One region of the Shewanella sp. HL-SH8 genome, then DNA from elsewhere that is predicted to be linked to it. Evidence: predicted binding sites of a transcription regulator. Region 1 holds the regulator's gene; the other holds the start of a gene.
The links. Region 1 encodes FliA, which starts transcription of late flagellar genes. Its sites were predicted from a motif close to CTAAAGNTNNNNNNNNNNNNGCCGATA; they were not measured.
Positions count from the first base shown of each region.

Region 1 (10,210 bases):
GCTTCACAGAAACAAGAAATGGTCGGTCAGCCAGCCATTTTATTGACATCAGGCATGCTACGTTCAACTCTGTCACGATTTGTTAAGTACACTATTCCAAATTTAAGGGTAATTTCGTATCAAGAAATTCCAGATGAGAAACAGATACGGATTGTTTCATCTGTTGGCCAATAGTGATAACGTCAGATAAAAGAGGTGCGTAAGTGAAAATTAAACGATTTTTTGCCAAAGATATGCGCGCAGCATTAGCGCAAGTAAAAGAGACCCTTGGCTCTGACGCTGTCATTATGTCGAATAAAAAAGTGGCAGGCGGGATCGAGATTGTCGCCGCCGTTGATTACGATGAGCCTAAGGCGAGTGCCGCTATGGCGGCACCGACTCCAGGCTTTATGGATCTAAGTGAGGATCGCGTATCACTTGCATCTAACTCTGTAATCAAGGCAAAGACAAAAATTAATCCACCGCCAGCGGCAGATTCATTACAAGCGTTGTTAGAGAAACAACAAAGCCGCTTAAGTCAGCAAATGCCTCCTAAAAAAGATGACTCTGATTTACCTGAATGGGCGCGCCAATTACAAGGCGTGACAGCTGAGGCGAAGCCAGCTAAACCCCAATATCAGCAACAAGCTGGATTTGATAAGCAGTCAAAAAATAATAAGGTCAGTTCGACCGAAATGGATGCGCTTCGTGAAGAAATGGCTTCATTACGTAACTTACTGACTCATCAAGTATCTTCATTGATGACTGAACAAAAAAAGCGGAAAGATCCTGTGGGTGCTATGCTTGAAAGTAAACTACTTGCTGCAGAGTTTTCAGCACCCGTTTCAGCTAAACTTTCATCTTTGAGTCAACACTATAATCCAGCGGAATTAGTGCGTTCATTACCACAAAGTTTGGCTAACTTACTTGATAACCAAGGTGATGATATTGTAAAGCGCGGAGGCGTTGTGGCTTTTGTTGGACCAACTGGTGTTGGTAAAACGACATCTCTGGCAAAAATTGCTGCACGTTTTGCAGCACAACATGGTGCAGATCAAGTTGCACTTATTACAACGGATCATTATCGTATTGGCGCCTATGAGCAATTAGCAACTTATGGCAAAATAATGGGTTGTCCAGTAAAGCAAGCACATGATGTCACCGAGCTAGAACAGATTTTGTACCAATTTAGAAGTCGCAAGTTAGTACTTATAGATACAGCGGGTATGGGGCAACGTGATATGCGTCTTTATCAACAACTTGATAATTTGACAGCAAACAGTAGGATCCCAATTCGCAGCTATTTAGTGATGTCGGCAACAGGGCAACGCAGGGTATTACAAGACGCGGTTAATCATTTTAAACGCATTCCATTAGCGGGTGTAATTTTAACCAAATTAGATGAATCTGTATCAATTGCAGGTGCATTGAGCGTTCTGATACAAAATGAGTTACCATTAAGCTATGTGACTGATGGCCAACGTGTTCCTGAAGACATAAAAGTAGCAGATACTTTAGCTCTGGCTAAGCAAGCTTTAGCCGCGTTAAATGAAACAGAACAAGTAATTTCTCAAGACACAAGCGCATGGTCGAATGAAATGACTTATGCATTCGAGTAAGAATATGACCCGTGATCAAGCAAGTGGTTTACGTATGATGAATCAACCAAATAACGAAAAAGTTAAAGTAATTGCCGTATCCGGTGGAAAAGGTGGGGTAGGAAAAACCAGTGTTTCTATAAACACTGCCGTTGCCCTAGCGGAAAAAGGTAAACGTGTTTTAGTATTAGATGCGGATCTTGGTTTAGCTAACGTTGATGTGATGTTAGGAATTCGTGCCGAGAAAAATTTATCTCATGTTTTATCTGGCGATGCCGAATTAGACGATATCATTGTTCGAGGCCCTAAAGGTATTGGTATTGTTCCTGCAACGTCTGGAAGCAGAGCTATGGTTGAATTAACCCAGGCTCAACATGCAGGATTAATTCGTGCTTTCAGTGAGATGCGTACACAGTTTGACATATTAATTGTCGATACCGCGGCAGGTATTTCAGATATGGTACTGAGTTTCTCAAGGGCATCACAAGATGTATTAATTGTGGTATGCGATGAACCGACATCTATTACAGATGCCTATGCACTGATAAAAATATTAAGCCGTGAACACGGTGTATTTCATTTCAAAATTGTGGCTAATATGGTACGCAGTTTACGTGAAGGAATGGAATTGTTTGCTAAACTAAGTAAAGTAACGGATCGGTTTTTAGATGTTGCTTTAGAGCTAGTTGCAACCGTGCCATTTGATGAGAATTTGCGTAAGTCTGTGCGAAAGCAAAAGTTAGTTGTTGAGGCGTATCCAAAGTCGCCATCAGCCATTGCTTATCACGGCCTGGCAAATAAAATTATGAGCTGGCCAGTTCCACAACAGCCGGGTGGACACTTAGAGTTTTTTGTTGAACGTTTAGTCCAACGCAAAGAAACACAAGAGGATAGAGTGAGTGAATAAAGCCGCCGCGTATACTCAGTTCGATAATAAAACATCCGTTGTTGAACAGTATGCACCGCTGGTAAAAAGAATTGCACATCATATGTTGGCGCGATTACCTGCTTCAGTGCAACTCGACGACTTGCTACAGTCTGGCATGATAGGGTTACTTGAAGCGTCATCAAAATTTGATGACACCAAAGGGGCTAAGTTTGAAACCTTTGCAGGCATTCGGATACGCGGTGCTATGATTGATGAAATCCGCCGTGGTGATTGGGTTCCTCGTTCAGTTCATCGCAATAATCGCCGGGTTGCGCAGGTTATTGACGAACTAGAGCAAGGATTGGGACGTGATGCTCGTGACACAGAAATTGCAGAAAAACTTGATATGTCGCTCAATGAGTACCATCATATTTTAAATGATGTTTCTGTTGGGAAAATCATAGGCATAGAAGATTTAGGTATTTCGCAAGATGTGTTAGTCACAGATGATGGAATACCAGATGATAATTTTGAAGCATTAGCTGAAACGCAATTTAAATCAGCGCTGGTGGAAGCAATTAAAACCTTACCAGAAAGAGATGCATTAGTACTTTCACTGTACTATGACGAAGCGTTAAACTTAAAAGAAATCGGTGCAATTCTTGAAGTAAGCGAATCTAGGGTTAGTCAGATATTAAGTCAGGCTATGCTTAGATTAAAAGGCAAACTCAAGCATTGGACACAACAATAATTATTAATTAGAGCACTAGAGTGTCAGCTCACCGGAGGAAACCTTGGACAAGAATATGAAGATTCTTATTGTTGACGACTTTTCAACAATGCGACGTATCATAAAGAACTTGTTGCGAGACTTGGGATTCAATAATACCCAAGAAGCAGATGATGGATCAACAGCCTTACCTATGTTGCAAAAAGGTGATTTTGACTTTGTTGTAACAGATTGGAATATGCCTGGTATGCAAGGTATTGATTTGCTGAAGGCTATTCGTGCCGATGATTCATTAAAACATTTACCTGTTTTGATGGTTACGGCAGAAGCTAAGCGTGAGCAAATTATTGCAGCCGCCCAAGCAGGTGTGAATGGATATGTTGTTAAACCTTTCACAGCGGCTACCCTTAAAGAGAAATTAGATAAAATTTTTGAACGTCTCGCTTAAGCAAGGATAAGTTATGCAGCCAATAATATCGGGGTTAATTACTCTCGAGCAGGCCCAGCAACTTGTCGAACTGCTTACTGCGGGGGAGCAAGATCAAGCTGACGACGTTGTTAGAGAACTCGCTACACCAATACAGCGTGAATTATTTGAAGAAGTCGGGAAATTAACACGTCAACTTCATAGTGCACTTCAAGATTTTCAGGTAGATAACCGTTTATCAGAATTAGCCAAGGTTGAAATACCGGATGCTAAAGAGAGATTAAATTACGTTATTGATATGACAGAACAAGCTGCAAATAAAACCATGGATGCAGTTGAAGAATGTTTACCTTTGGCCGATACAATAATTACCAATATAAAATCTGTTACCCCTATGTGGGATAAGTTAATGCGTCGAGACATAGAGTTGAGTGAGTTCAAAAAACTTTGTCATGATGTTCAGCAGCTTATGTCACATAGTGAACACGATACAACCCGTTTACGACAATTACTAAATGAAATACTGATGGCGCAGGATTTTCAAGACTTAACAGGGCAAATGATCCGTCGAGTTATCGACTTAGTTCGCGAAGTCGAAAATAATCTAGTCTCTATGTTGACAGTATTTGGTGATTATACGCCGCAACCGGAAACTGTTAAAAAAGAGAATAAAATAGAGGCAGAGGGCCCAATTATGCACGCAGAATTGCGTGATGACGTGGTCGCAGGTCAAGATGAAGTTGATGATTTGCTATCCAGTCTGGGTTTCTAATTAGGAGTCAGTTGAATGTCATTTGATGTTGATGAAGAGATACTCCAGGACTTTTTGGTAGAGGCTGGTGAGATTTTAGAGCTTCTTCAAGAGCAGTTAGTTGCGCTTGAAAATAATCCTGATGACAGTAATTTGTTGAATGCTATTTTTCGCGGTTTCCATACTGTAAAAGGTGGAGCTGGTTTTTTAAGTTTGAAACCTATGGTAGACGTCTGCCATGAAGCGGAAAATACCTTCGATCTATTGAGAACCGGCAAACGGAGTGTTAATGCAGAATTGATGGATATCATTTTGCAGGCAGTTGATGCTATTAACATTATGTTTGCCCAAACTCAGCAAGGCGAAGAACAAGATCCTGTTGAAGTCGAACTACTTAATAAATTGAAGCTACTCAGTTCGGGTGCACCTTTGCCATCAGAAATGGGCGGGCAGAGTGAAGAGCTGATTCAAGAGTCAGTAGAAGAACTCGTAGAGGAAATCGCGCCTGTCAATCAACCAGAATTCATTGAAGACAATGTTAGCGCTGACACTAATATTGACGAAATAAATGAGTCCGAATTTGAAGCATTATTAGATGCGCTTCATGGTCAAGGTAATAGCCCTGTAGCAACTACTTCATCAACGGCTAAAACACCTCAGCAATCAGCTCCAGCTCCTGTTGGCTCAGATGAAATTTCTGATGACGAATTTGAAGCATTGTTAGATGAACTTCATGGTTCAAATAAATTAAATGCAGCTGAGAGTAAACCTGCACCAGCTAAATCTGTAGAGCCTCCAGTTCAAATGGTAGACTCAGATGATATAACCGACGACGAGTTTGAGAAATTACTTGATGAGCTTCACGGGAAAGGTTCTTCGCCTGCTAAAGTAGATACTTCCTCGTCAAGCTCTGCTGCAACACTCAAAACTGCCGCACCCAAAAACGTTGAGCCAGTAAAGGCCGCTGCAGCTCCAGTTCCTCAACCTAAAGCACCTGCTCCTGTAGCAAATGTTGACGTGGTTATTAAAGATAAGGCGCCAACAAAAGCGGCTGCATCTGTTCCTCAGGGAGAAACAACTGTTCGTGTTGATACCGCTAGACTTGATCAAATTATGAATATGGTCGGTGAGTTGGTATTAGTCCGAAATAGGTTAGTTAGTTTAGGCGTTACTCGTGAAGACGAGGAAATGTCAAAAGCACTGGCAAATTTAGATTTAGTTACTGCTGATTTGCAAGGCGCAGTAATGAAAACTCGTATGCAGCCAATTAAGAAGGTTTTTGGTCGCTTTCCGCGGGTTGTGCGTGACTTAGCGCGTACACTTAATAAAGAAATTGATTTAGTTATGATTGGTGAAGAAACCGATCTAGACAAAAACCTCGCCGAAGCTTTAGCCGACCCGTTAGTGCATTTAGTGCGTAACTCGGTTGATCACGGGATTGAAATGCCTATTACCCGTGAGGCGAATGGCAAGTCAAGAACAGGTACTATTACATTATCAGCAAGCCAAGAAGGCGATCACATCTTACTGAAAATTGAAGATGATGGTGCAGGAATGGACCCACAAAAGCTGAAAGAGATAGCTATTACCCGTGGTGTGCTTGATGAGGATACTGCATCTAGAATGACAGATTCCGAAGCATATAATTTAATTTTTGCGCCAGGCTTTTCAACTAAAGTGGAAGTATCAGATATTTCTGGTCGGGGCGTGGGTATGGACGTGGTGAAAACCCGTATTACTCAGCTAAACGGTACTGTTCATATCGACTCATTGAAGGGCAAAGGCACTGTTTTAGAAATTAAAGTACCGTTAACGTTAGCTATTATGCCGACCTTAATGGTAGATGTATCTAAGCAAGTGTTTGCGTTACCGCTATCAAGTGTCAATGAGATCTTCCATCTTGATTTAACCAAAACCAATGTTGTAGATGGTCAGCTAACCGTTATTGTACGTAATAAAGCCGTACCATTATTTTATTTAGAGCATTGGTTGCACAGCCATAAAACTAAGTTTAAACATGGTGATAAAAAGCACGGCCATGTCGTTATTGTTCAATTAGGTACAAAACAGATTGGCTTTGTGGTTGATGGTTTAATTGGACAGGAAGAAGTGGTTATTAAGCCGTTAGGAAGTATGCTACAAGGTACGCCGGGTATGGCGGGGGCAACAATTACCTCAGACGGTGGTATTGCGCTGATTTTAGATGTACCAGGTTTATTAAAACAGTACGCCAAAAATAAAAAATAAAAGTTCCATTATTTAAGGAATGAAATGGCTATAAAAGTATTAGTTGTTGACGACTCAAGCTTTTTTCGACGTCGAGTCAGTGAGATTGTTAATCAAGATCCTGAACTCGAAGTTGTGGGCGTGGCTGTCAATGGCGAAGAAGCTGTTAAAATGGCGGCAGAACTTAGTCCGAATGTCATCACTATGGATATTGAAATGCCAGTGATGGACGGTATAAGTGCTGTTCGCGCGATTATGGCAAGTACCCCTGTTCCTATTCTTATGTTTTCATCATTAACTCATGATGGTGCTAAATCGACTTTAGATGCACTTGAAGCTGGGGCACTTGATTTTTTACCTAAACGTTTTGAAGATATTGCTACAAATAAAGATGATGCGATACTTCTGCTACAACAACGTATAAAAGCGTTAGGGCGTAGAAGGGTGTTTAGACCTGTTAGCCGTATATCACCATCTGCTCCTACAGCTTATAGGTCTTCTAGTTCACTTACTGGCAGCTTAAGTTCATCCAACACAAATTTAAATAGTGCCAATGCGGCAAGTTCGTTAACCTCTCGTAGGAGCTTATCGTCTTCTTCAGCTGACACTTCAACACGAACGACGTTAGGCTCAACATTAGGTAATGCATCAACAGTCCCGAACTTACCTTCTTCTATTCGTGCCAGTGGTAAATCATATAAATTATTGCTAATTGGTACTTCTACAGGCGGTCCAGTAGCCTTGCAAAAGGTGTTAACTCAATTCCCTGCAAATTACCCGCATCCCATTTTACTTATTCAACATATGCCAGCGGCGTTTACACCTGCTTTTGCTACTCGTTTAGATAGCCTTTGCCAGATTAGTGTAAAAGAAGCGGCAAGTGGCGATGTGCTTAAGCCTGGCTGTGCATATTTAGCGCCGGGTGGTATGCAAATGTTAGTAGAAAAAGCGGGTATATCAGGTCGGTTAAAAGTTATCCCTGGAAACAGTGACATGAACTATAAACCCTGCGTAGATATTACCTTCGCATCGGCATCTAAAGCCTATGGGGGAGACATTTTAGCCGTAGTATTAACAGGCATGGGCGCAGATGGACGTGAAGGGGCTAGAATGCTGAAAGCTGCTGGTGCCAATATTTGGGCGCAAGATGAAGCAAGTTGTGTTGTATATGGTATGCCACAAGCTGTTGCCTCAGCAGGCATTGCTAGTCACTCTATTAGCTTGGACAACATGGCTGAGTCAATTTTAAAAGAGACTTCCCGTGGCTAGTCAAGGTTTTAAATATTACCGTGGCAGCGTCGGTATCAATTTAATGCTTTTTTTATTAATGTTAGCGGTAATCGCGCTATCGAGTTTATATTTTGACGCCCTTAAAAAAAATGATCTTTTAAAGGCAGATGTAGAACGGTTGGCAGCTTCACAAGTGTTACTGATGGTACCTGATGAGCAAGCTGCTGATATTGCAAATTGGTTAGCGCAACATCCAGATCAAACTGAAACAATTATTGAGTTTGCAGGTCGTGATAAGAGCAGCACTTATGGGAATGTCGGTGAAAACTTACCCCAGCAAAGTGTGTTATTAGGGCCACAAATAGCAACAGAGTTCTCTAAAACTGAGCCTTCAGCTACTCAAATGGTTCACGATAATCTACCGACAGATGTGTTAGTGTCTGAAAATGCTGATGGTGTAAAAGTTATTCGCTTACCTCATGGTGGTATAAGAGTAACTACACGTGAATTACCTAAAGAAACTGAATCAAAACGCTAGCATGATAGAATCTCACTCATAATAACAGGCCGAGGAATGAATACTTGAAAGTCTGGACCGTAGCAAATCAAAAGGGTGGGGTAGGTAAAACCACAACTGTGGCAAGTTTGGCTGGCGCTATAGTTAAGCGTGGGCAGCGTGTTTTAATGATAGATACAGATCCTCATGCTTCACTAGGTTATTACTTAGGCATTGATTCTGAAGAGGTTCCAGGCTCGCTTTATGATGTATTTGTAAATCATAAGTCGCTTACCGCAGAATTTATCCAACAATATATTATGCCAACTCAACTTGAGGGGCTTGATTTACTGCCAGCAACAATGGCATTAGCAACATTAGACCGAGCATTAGGGCATCAAGAAGGTATGGGCCTGGTGTTACGTAATCTACTCGTGTTACTAGAAGATAAATATGATATTGCCATTATTGATTGTCCACCCGTTTTAGGTGTATTGATGGTTAATGCATTAGCGGCGAGCCAACATATTGTTATTCCTGTTCAAACTGAATTTTTGGCGATTAAAGGTTTAGACAGAATGATTAAAACGATGGAGCTAATGGGGCGTTCTAAAAAGACTCGGTATAGCTATACTGTCGTGCCGACAATGTATGACAAACGCACAAAAGCTTCTCCGATAGCATTGTCGTACATGCAAGAGAAATATAATAAAAACCTATGGCCAGATAATGTGATCCCCGTAGATACTAAGTTTAGGGATGCCAGTTTAGCGCACTTACCTGCATCGCATTATTCTCCATCTAGCCGTGGAGTAAAAGCCTACAATTTTCTGTTAAATTACCTTGATTCGCGGGAGTTAGCACATGTCAAAATCGGTTGATGAAACTGTTTTTGATTATTTTACAATGCTCCTCACTGAGCCGACTTCGGACACTACTGAGGATACACAAACTGCGCAATCGAATGATGCAAAGCAGGGATTTGTTGCATCTGAGAATTCTGACTCTACAGGGCTGATATCAAAAGGTAAAATAAGTCGAACAAGTTCTGACAAGTTAGTTTCAAATTTAATCACTAAAAAGTCCACAGCAGAGATAAAAACCTTACCAGACTCTCATTTTGCAAAAGGCCTTTCTGAACCAGAAAAACTATCTGAGACGAGGTTTATTTCAAAAAGAGTGGATACGGCGGATGCGATAGGTGTTGATCAAATCGATGATAAATACTCTAAAACTTCCTTTGAGGCGTTAAATAAACCAAATGCTGCAGTTAAATATCAGCAGCCATTAAATTCGATTCTAGAAAGAAGTTTTGCAGAACCAAGTGAGAATATTAATAAGCAAGCACTTGAAAAGTTATTGTCGGCAGTCTCAAAGCCTGAAGTAAAACCTGACGTCAAAACTGAAGCTATGCCAGATTCTTCTAAAATGACAATAACAGCTCAGGAAATTAAGGCCAGTGCAGATAAGGTAAGACAAAATTTAGGACTGCCAATAGAGGAATCGATTAAAAAAACTGCAGTTGATCCACTTTCATTACAAAAAACACTAAATGCCAATAAAGAAATCAAGCCTTTAGTCGATATAAATTTAACAGAAACAACTCCAAGTTCTGTAAATGAAGCTATTATAAATAGTGAAGAGAAACTTGATGTAGTACCTGAGACACAATTAGGTGCAATACCACCGAGTATCACTCACGATTTACAGCAAGTGCTTGATGATGAGTTTCAAGTACTGTTTTTTAATGTTGCTGGCTTAACATTAGCAGTACCCCTAGTTAATTTAGGTGGTATTGTAAAAGTGGAACGAATAAACCATTTAATAGGCCGTCCTAAATGGTTTTTAGGGGTTCAGCCCTATCGAGAACAAAAAATTAATGTGGTGGATACTTGTGCCTGGGTG
Region 1 is NZ_CP195039.1:1,799,273-1,809,482, forward strand. It holds gene flhA (flagellar biosynthesis protein FlhA) at 1-174, shown strand, start outside; gene flhF (flagellar biosynthesis protein FlhF) at 204-1,598, shown strand; gene ACRWQN_RS08040 (MinD/ParA family protein) at 1,603-2,484, shown strand; gene ACRWQN_RS08045 (RNA polymerase sigma factor FliA) at 2,477-3,196, shown strand; gene cheY (chemotaxis response regulator CheY) at 3,240-3,623, shown strand; gene ACRWQN_RS08055 (protein phosphatase CheZ) at 3,637-4,374, shown strand; gene ACRWQN_RS08060 (chemotaxis protein CheA) at 4,390-6,600, shown strand; gene ACRWQN_RS08065 (protein-glutamate methylesterase/protein-glutamine glutaminase) at 6,625-7,848, shown strand; gene ACRWQN_RS08070 (membrane anchored protein in chemotaxis locus) at 7,841-8,347, shown strand; gene ACRWQN_RS08075 (ParA family protein) at 8,392-9,186, shown strand; gene ACRWQN_RS08080 (chemotaxis protein CheW) at 9,170-10,210, shown strand, end outside.

Region 2 (10,210 bases), 550 kb from region 1:
TCTATCCACGATAGTGGCGACGCCATTATCATCAGCAACCAGTTCAACTTGTTGCGGTCTAAGCAATAAGTGCCCTTGATAATCTACAGGATAATTTATAGCCGCACTACTTTGGAGTAAACCAATTGGTGATGATACTTGCTGACTATTTGTTACCTTTATTGGTAAATAATTTCCAGCACCTAAAAACTCAGCAACATAACGGTCTGTAGGGTAAGCATAAAGGTCTTCAGCCAAACCGTGTTGAATAATAGCGCCCTGCTTAAATAAAGCTAATTTGTCAGCAAATACAAATGCTTCATCTTTACTATGGGTGACAAATACAGCACTGACATTACGTTGCTTCAAAATGCTTCTTATTTCAAGCATCATCTCATTACGTACTTGAGCATCTATGTTAGAAAAAGGTTCATCAAGCAAGAGTAACTGGGGTTCATAGGCCAGCGCGCGTGCAATGGATACACGTTGTTGCTGCCCGCCAGACAACTCATGGGGGTAACGTTGGCCTAAGCCGTTTAGCTTAACTAGTTCTAGCATTTCATCTAAACGCGCTTGACGCTCAATTTTATTCAAACCTTTGACGCCGAAAAGAATGTTATCGGCCACATTGAGGTGAGGAAACAAAGCATAATCTTGAAAAATCATTCCTACCCCGCGCAGCTCACTAGGTATAAATATTCCATCACCGGTAAGAGTATTGCCATTGATTTGAATTGTGCCCTGACTAATGGGCTGTAAGCCAGCAATAGCGCGAAGTAAGGTGGTTTTACCACAGCCACTGGGGCCAAGCAAAGCGACAATTTCGCCTTGTTGCAGGGTAAGATTGAGCCCGTTTAAAATCACCTGTCCTTGGTAATCACTGGAGACATTTTCGATGGTAAGAGTCGACATATTAGCGAGTATGCTCCAATGAACGGTTAAGATAAATCAACGGAATAAGTCCAACAAATACAATTACAATAGCTGCCAGAGCGCCATGCTCGAGCTTTTCATCAGACACAAATTGGAAAACATAGGTCGCTAGATTTTCAAAGCCAATTGGCCTTAATAATAGCGCTGCGGGCAACTCTTTCATACTTTCAATGAATACCAGTAGCGCACCAGCCAATAAGCCCTTGCGCAATAGTGGCAAATGAACACGCATTAGTAGCTGTTTAGGCTTTTGGCCCATAGTAATACTGGCCATATCTAACGATGGTGATATGCGCTTATAACTACTCTCAAGGCTACCAATTGCTATCGCTAAAAAACGCACCGTGAATGCAAATACAAGCGCAAAAACACTACCCGTAAAAAACAAACCAGGGCCGCGAGCGCCAAACCAGTCATAAATATCATTAACCGCAAAATCTAAATAGGTCAAAGGTACTAGCACACCAATCGCTAAAACTGTGCCAGGTAAGGCGTAACCAGTGCTACTTAAACGCGATGGCAGGGAGTCCGATTGCCTAGGACTCACTCGACGTACAAACATCAATATTAAAGCTAATAATAAACATATTAAGCTAACGAGTACCGCAATGTACAAACTATTCCAGCTATATTGCCAAAAACGATCATCCCAACTTTGGTCAAAATAATCGATGGCATAAGCGCTCAAAATTATAAACGGTAGTAAAAATGCAAATAATAATAGTGCACTACAGTATGCCCAAGCTGCAAAAGATTTAATCCCTGTCAGTCGATATCTATCATTGTCACTCAGCGCTGATTGCTTTTGAAATAACTCTTGCTTGCGCCGGGCAAATCGCTCAACGCCAACCATAGTAAAAATCACTAATAACATAATCGCTGACAATTTGGCTGCCGCGGTTAAACTGCCATAGCCCAGCCAAGTGTCATATACCGCCGTGGTTAATGTTGGTACAGCAAAATAGCTTACGGTGGCATAGTCGGCAGCGGTTTCCATTGCAACCAGTGCCACACCAACCGCCAACGCTGGACGTGACATAGGTAAAGCTACCCGCCAAAAGCTGCGCCAAGGGCTAGACCCCATAATGCGCGATGCATGTAATAAACTAGAAGACTGCTCCATAAAAGCGGTACGAGCCAATAAATAGATATAAGGGAACAGCACTAACGATAACATGATCGCTGCACCACCTAGGCTACGAATAGCAGGAAAATAATAATCGTGTGGAGAACTCCACTGAAACAAATCTCTTAGGACACGTTGTACAGGACCTGCATAGTCCAGCATATCAGTATAAACATAGGCGACTATATAGGCTGGCATAGCCAAAGGTAATAGCAATAACCATTGAAAATATCGACGCCCAGGAAACTCACAACGGGCAACAAACCATGCTGCAGGGACGGCAATGACTAACGAGCCAATACCCACCAGCAGCATAAGCAATAAGCTATTAGCAATATAGGTTGGAAGTACGGTATCAAACAGGTGCTTAAAAACGGCTTCATCGGGAAATGTGGCTTGCATTATTAATGCAATAAGCGGCAGTGTGATCACCGCCGCTATTAAGTAACCAGTAAGCGACCAGCTTCTGGATAAACCTAAAATCATAACAACTATCCAGTTAAATCAATACGGTGCAATCCTCGACACTGTATTGAGTGACAATGCAAAAACTGGCGTAATATCAATATTGATATTAAAGGTCGAATTTTACTTCATCAAGTAGCTTCACTGCCGCTTGATGATTTTCAGCCAATTTATAAATAGGAAGTGAATCTGCTTTGAAGTCGCCCCATGATGCCACAAGTTTTGACGGCTTCACATCAGCTTTAACCGGATATTCCATGTTAACGTCCGCATAGGCTTGCTGAGCAACATTAGAGGTTAAAAACTCCATTAATTTTATTGCATTATCTTTGCTTGGCGCAAACTTAGCTAGCGCCATACCAGAGACGTTAATGTGTGCACCTCTGTTAGCCTGATTAGGGAAGTTTATCTCAACGGCTTCAGCCCAGCTTTTTTGATTCTCATCCATCATCATATTGCCATAGTAATAACTATTACCAATAGCAACATCACACATTCCCTCTTTAACCGCTAACACTTGGTCGCGATCATTACCCTGGGGTTTGCGCGCTAGGTTAGCTTTGACGCCTGAAAGCCAGGTTTTAGTTTCTGCTTCGCCATGATGCGCGATCATAGAGGCCACTAAAGCGACATTGTATGGGTGCTTACCACTACGAGTACAAATTTTACCTTTGTATTCCGGTTTAGCTAGGTCTTCATAATCGATATCAATCTTGCCGGTGCGCTCTTTTGAAGAATACACATTACGTACGCGCATAGTTAGTGCATACCAATCATTCGTAGGTGAACGATAAACCTCAGGAATATTGCTATTAATCACATCATTGTTAACTGGAGAGACAAGATCTTTTTCAACTAATTCCATTAAACGAGAAAAGTCAGAGGTTAATACAACATCAACTGGAGACAAACGGCCTTCACGTTCAATTCGTTCTGCAATTCCATCTTTAGCGAATACAACATTGACCTTAATACCAGTATTTTGAGTAAACTGCTCTAGGATAGGTTCAACCAAAAATGCTTGTCGATATGAATATACAGTTAACGCCTCATCCGCCATTGCAGAACTGGCTAAACATGCTAAACCTAAAATCGCAGTGCCTTGTACCATTTTCATTTCCACATTCTCCTTGGTTGATTTAAACTGCCAAAAGCAACTAACAATGATAATAGTTATCAATCGCGACAAGGGTAAATGATCAGCACAAAAGGAGCAAGCGCATTTTATTAAATTTGTATTGATGTTGACTTAGATCTCGCTCAGTACTGCAAGCATATAACACTGTGGCTTATTACCAGTACTTCTCTACTGTTATTTGCCCAGGAGCCCTTCTTAGGTTTTTAGTTAACCCTAATTCTAATAGTGCGGTTTGTGCATCAGAAATCATCCCAGGATTACCACAAATCATCACTTGAGAGTCTTCTGCATTAATCGTTAATGACGCTTTTTGTTGTAACAGACCATTATTAATCGCATCGGGAATACGACACATTAACGCATCTTCGTAGGATTCACGGGTAACAATAGGAATAAAGTGAAATTGTTGAGAATATTTTGCTTGTAGCTGCTTAATAGATTCTAAATACGCTAAGTCCGACGCTAAGCGTACACCATAGACCAAAACAACTTTTTCAAATCGCTGCCAAGGCTCGTCAGTTAACAACATTGAAATAAAGGGACCAACAGCGGTGCCAGTAGAAATCAACCACAAATGCTTACCTTGCAGTGCGCCATGGGGAATTTCATCTAGGGTCATGAATCCGGTCGCCTTGGGTGTCACTTCAATTGTGTCACCGGGGTTAAGTGATTGCAGATCGGGTGACAATTGACCATTTTCAACAGCTACAGCTAATATTTCGATATAATCGCTGCCTGGTGGGTTAACCACTGAATAAGCCCGAGCAATACGTTTTTCATCTCGGATTTGGCTTAACTTAATAAACTGCCCTGCGATATAAGGTTCAACAGGCGCTTTAATCTTTAAGGAAAAAAGCTTTTCATTCCAATCAATTCGCTCAATTACTTCACCAGTTACCCACATAACACACCCTTATTCTTTTGCGTCTTTAGTAGAAGGTAACATGTCTAACTTAAACTTAGCTAATCCACTTTGAATATGCTCATAGGTACTATCCACACCAGCGACAATATCGCCTTGAAGCACTTTCAAACCTGACAATATGGCTTTGGCTTGTCCAAAGCCGTCATCTATCGCCTTAGATATCTTATCCATAAAGCTATTAAGCTGAGTCTCGAAATCATCTTCGGGGTTTTGTTGCTGATATAAGCCAAAAAAACCTGTGGCAAATTGTACTATTCGATCTGCTGTGGCTGTAGGCGAGTAATCAACTTCAACCTCCATTGATTTGGAGGGTTTATTTTCACCCAAGACTAAATCAAGCTCAGCATCTATGGCATCAATGGCACTGCGATATAACAATGCCAGTGATTGATCTCCGGAAGATAACGTCACTTTCTCCTGTGCCGCCAGAATTTGTCCATTCATTAATCGCTTAGTAATTTGGCTAACAGACATATTGGCTTGCTTAACCTCTGACCGCACACCCTGATTACTGACGTTATCAACAGCCTGTTTATCTTTCTCTGTATTTTTTGACAATGATGTAAACTGGGTCATATTTCTATTGGGTTTAATTTCCATGAAGCCTGCTCCATTTTTGAAATCTATATCTCTTTATCGACGAATAAAAATTAACCTAAAGTGATATTTTTAAAAATCACCCTTACACTCAACATTAGCATCAGATACTTTATTTAACGGCATAGATTAACGTTTCGATTACTGCATCGAATGAATATTGTTAAGCTTTAGACTATTCATTTAGTTGTTTTGACTAGTCATAAACTCGTTATTTCAGCTAGATTGATCTTATTCTTGATACTCAGTATAAGTTTCAACTGTAGTAGGTAATCTTCAACTATATTGATTAATCAATCTGTTGAGACAAATTTAACTCGCTTAATTTAAGGATAATACATGCAATTGCAACCGTGGATTTTATGGGGGATAGATCTGTTCGCAGGCCTGTTTCTAATGCTATTTTGGGCCGTTATCATTGGTGTAGTGTATATGTACATCGCTGATAAGCTTCAGACAAAACAAGCTATTAGGCATAATTATCCGGTTATTGGTCGATTTCGTTATTTATTTGAGAAACAAGGTGAGTTTTTTAGACAATACTTTTTTGCTAACGACCGCGAAGAGTTACCTTTTAATCGTGCTGAGCGCAGCTGGGTATATCGAGCAGCAAAAAACGTAGAGCGCACCATTGCTTTTGGCTCAACTCAGCCCTTAGACAAGCAGGGCAGTATTTTATTTCTCAACTCAGCATTTCCTATCAGTGATCACATTCATGTTGCACCAGCCACAGTAACGGTTGGCGAGCAATGTGATGTGCCCTATACCACAGACAAAATTTGCCACATTTCAGCCATGAGCTTTGGTGCATTATCAAGACCTGCAATAACCGCATTATCCCACGGTGCAGCAAAAGCAGGCTGCTGGTTAAATACTGGAGAAGGGGGATTAAGCCCACATCATCTTAAAGGTAATTGTGACTTAGTATTTCAAATTGGCACCGCAAAATATGGCGTACGTAATGCAGAAGGTCACCTTGATAACGAAAAATTGAAACAAGTAGCAGCTAACCCACAAGTTAAAATGTTTGAAATTAAACTCAGCCAAGGTGCTAAACCAGGTAAAGGCGGTATACTTCCAGGCCTAAAAGTCACTGAAGAAATAGCTAATATTAGGGGGATTCCCATTGGAGAGGACTCTATCAGCCCTAACGGTCATATTGAAATTACCTGTGTAGCAGATATTTTAGACATGGTTGCCCAAGTAAGAAATGCAACAGGAAAACCAACTGGTATCAAAGCGGTTATAGGCGATATCACCTGGATTGAAGATATGTGTGAAGAAATTGCTCTAAGGGGGTTTGAGCATGCACCAGACTTTTTCACCTTAGACAGCGCAGATGGTGGAACAGGTGCCGCGCCTCAAGCTCTAATGGACAATGTTGGCTTACCACTGCGAGAAAGCCTGCCAAGGTTAGTCGACTTACTTATTCAAAAAGGGCTACGTCAGCGGATAAAAATTATTGCGACTGGAAAGTTAGTCATGCCATCTTATGTTGCATGGGCACTCGCTACAGGTGCAGATTTTATCGCATCAGCCAGAGGTAACATGTTTGCGTTGGGCTGTATTCAATCACTACAATGCAATAAAGATACTTGTCCGACAGGTATCACCACCCACGATAAGCGATTACAGCGAGGACTCGACCCCAAAGATAAATCGACTCGTGTAGCCAACTACAATCATTTCTTACATTATGATTTAACAATGATAGCTCACTCCTGCGGTGTTAACGATGCGAGACAATTGACGCGAAAACATGCACACATTGTAATTTCTAGTGGTGTTTCCGTTTCTCTAGATAAACATTATAAGCATCTGATTAATTAAGCTATTCGAATACAGTCCCAAAGTATTACTTTAAAGCTTTTTGATTATCAGTTAGACTAGAAGGTGATGCATAGATCACATTACAGAGGTAAAGTGTAAGATGCATCACCTATAGTGACTAGCTGATAGCGACTACCAGATAGTGACTAAAAGTCGATAAAAATGCTTTAAAGGATACAATCTTGAATTTAAAGAACGTTCAAACTGCAATAAAAGGAAAAACAGCAAGTTACAGCTGTAAAAATTGCGATCGTCTAACTGAAATTGAAGGCGAGATGGTGTGTTTTGAACAAGGTAAAATTATTAGGCTTGTTCCATTAACAGAGCCCGATACCTTAATAAAACTGGTTTGTATTGGTTGGCAAAAAAAATAGCTCTATTGATAACTCCTAAGCACTATTGGTAACTACTAAATATTTCAGCACTCACTCTCCAACTAAAGCCTTAAGTCGAGCTTCTCTAAATACAAACCTATATCAGCAAATCCTTATTTTCAGATTGCTTAATAATTTTCTTGTCCATTTCATTAATAGACTGCTTCGCTAATGTTACCCCACGTGTTGTCACTCTTAATCCTGCACACAATTCATTATAAACACGGTTAATTTCATCATCTGATAATTCACGCGCTTTTAACATAGCAACAATAGCAAACCAATCTGTACTCACCTGATGTTGAGTACCTTCTAGGGCTGCGATTAAAAGAATATTCTGCATCAGCCACCTCCATATGTTATAAGCATTTTAACACTAGCATTTAAAAAAAAAGCACTTGAGACATGCTGTCAAACCATCCAAATCTAGTGTGCGGCTTTTTAATAAACAACCCATAATCCTGTTAAATAGTTGAGTTAATTATACTCAAACACTATTAATAAACACTAGTTATACCTTGTTTCTTGCAACAGGTTAACAATTCAACTTAACCTCACTCGAGTTATGAAATACGTTCAATTTGCTAAATCTAACACGTTTAACCTATTTCATAGCAAACTTGTTAATTGTTTTGAACACAAGGCAAATTATCACCTAAATAGCTGGTTTGCCGTAAGTTAATGCAACACAAAAACAAATATAAGCCAATGTTTAATAAGGTTTACATCACGGAAAGAGGTTGTTTAAGTTTGTTCATTCTGAATAGTCCATAAGTGTGCATACAAGCCTTTGTTATTGATCAATTCCGCGTGGGTGCCTGTTTCAACTATTTGCCCTTTGCTTAGTACGACTATCATATCAGCATCGATAATTGTTGATAAACGATGTGCTACCACTAGACTTGTATGTCCTTTAGCTGCATCACGTAGAGCGTTTAAAATGGCTTTCTCAGAGCGGCTATCCAAAGATGATGTTGCTTCATCGAATACTAAAAAGGGCGCAGATTTTAATACTGCGCGTGCGATAGAGACCCGTTGTTTTTCCCCACCAGATAACTTTAATCCACGCTCACCAACTTTGGTTTGCCATTGCTTAGGGAGCACATTAATAAACTCACTCAAATGAGCGAGTTCAGCGGCTTGCTCTATTTCAACTTGGGTTGCATTGGGTCTACCATAGCGAATATTTTCAAATAAAGAATCATTAAATAACACTGTATCTTGGGGAACAATCGCAATAGCGCGCCTTAATGCTTGTTGAGTCATATCGCGAATATCAACATCATTTATGGTAATACGGCCATTATTAACATCGTAAAAGCGGAACAGTAATTTAATCAAGGTCGATTTACCGGCTCCACTGTCACCAACCACAGCCACTTTTTTACCTAGAGGAACTTCAAAACTAACATTATTTAATATTTGCCTTTCATCATATTGAAAACTGACATTCTCAAACTTAATCTTACCGAGCTCTGGGGGTTGATCACTGGCGTGCTCCCTATCAACTACGGTAGGTTGTTTATCCAAAATATCAAACATACGTTCAATATTGGCCAGTGCACCTCTGATCTCTCTGTAAACAAAGCCTAAAAAATTAAGTGGAATAAATAGCTGCATCATAAAGGCATTAATCAGTACAAAATCACCAATTGTCATGGTTTTTTCAGTCACCTCGACAGCAGCAAGCCACATCATGGCTGTCATCGCAATCGCTATAATCGACGCCTGTCCAGCATTTAGGGCAAATAATGATAAACGGTTGTTTCGCTTTGCCACTTCCCATTCTGAAAGAGCAGAGTCATAACGCGCGGCCTCATGGGCTTCATTATTGAAATATTTAACTGTTTCATAATTCAATAAACTATCAATAGCACGGGTGTTAGATAAAGAATCTGCCCTAGCGGCTTCTCGTACAAATTCAGTACGCCACTCAGTCGCCATAACCGAATAGCCGATATAAGCCACTACAGAAACAAGTGTGATTAACGCAAAGCTAATCCCGTATTGATAGAAAAAAATACCAATCACTAAGGTGATTTCCAGCAAGGTCGGTACAATATTAAATACCATAAAACGCATTAAAAAGCTTACACCGCTTGTACCGCGTTCAATATCCCTGGATAAACCACCGGTTCTACGATCTAAATGAAAATCTAAATCTAATCGATGCAAATGTTCAAATACAGCCAAACCTAATCGCCGCATGGCTCTTTCTGTTACTCGGCCAAAAAGCGTGTCACGAATTTCACCGATCACCACGTTGAGGAATCTGATTGCACCATATGCGAGCACTAATACGATTGGAGCGGCGACAATGACATTTGCAGCTGAAGTATTACTATCAAGCGTATCGACTAACTCTTTTAAAATAAACGGTAAACCCACGCTGGCCAACTTCGCCACAACCAAGCAGGTCATAGCTAAAAAAATACGCCCCTTAAATTCTAATAAATAAGGCCAAAGCATACCTAATACTGTCCAATTAAGTTTCCCTACAGGTCCTTCAAAATAAGCGGATGGCCGCATAAATAGCTCCAATTAATCAAGGGCGATAAATATTGAGATAGAGACGATTTCCTCTGTGGGCATGGTAACACCGCACTCACAGCAATGATGTTAACAAATGCAAAATTCGTCATATAAGAATAATCTGCATAATTTAAAATATTCAGAAACAATCTCAAACGAAAGCAGCATGACACTATTAAATCGATTAAAGCAGTACTTTTAACCTACTAAATTAAATTAAAGCACTCCAAAAATACTAGTTAATTGAAAATAAATTGCCTTTTAGCGGTTTTTGACTCGAATAAGAGTTATTTCTAAGATCAGAATTTGTT
Region 2 is NZ_CP195039.1:1,252,349-1,262,558, reverse strand. It holds gene ACRWQN_RS05660 (ABC transporter ATP-binding protein) at 1-891, opposite strand, end outside; gene ACRWQN_RS05655 (ABC transporter permease) at 893-2,524, opposite strand; gene ACRWQN_RS05650 (Fe(3+) ABC transporter substrate-binding protein) at 2,613-3,620, opposite strand; gene ACRWQN_RS05645 (ferredoxin--NADP reductase) at 3,796-4,545, opposite strand; gene ACRWQN_RS05640 (DUF5610 domain-containing protein) at 4,555-5,166, opposite strand; gene ACRWQN_RS05635 (FMN-binding glutamate synthase family protein) at 5,503-6,993, shown strand; gene ACRWQN_RS05630 (hypothetical protein) at 7,176-7,367, shown strand; gene ACRWQN_RS05625 (hypothetical protein) at 7,465-7,710, opposite strand; gene ACRWQN_RS05620 (ABCB family ABC transporter ATP-binding protein/permease) at 8,112-9,896, opposite strand.
Region 2: the regulator FliA is predicted to act here: its motif matches at 5,311-5,337, upstream of ACRWQN_RS05640 (DUF5610 domain-containing protein).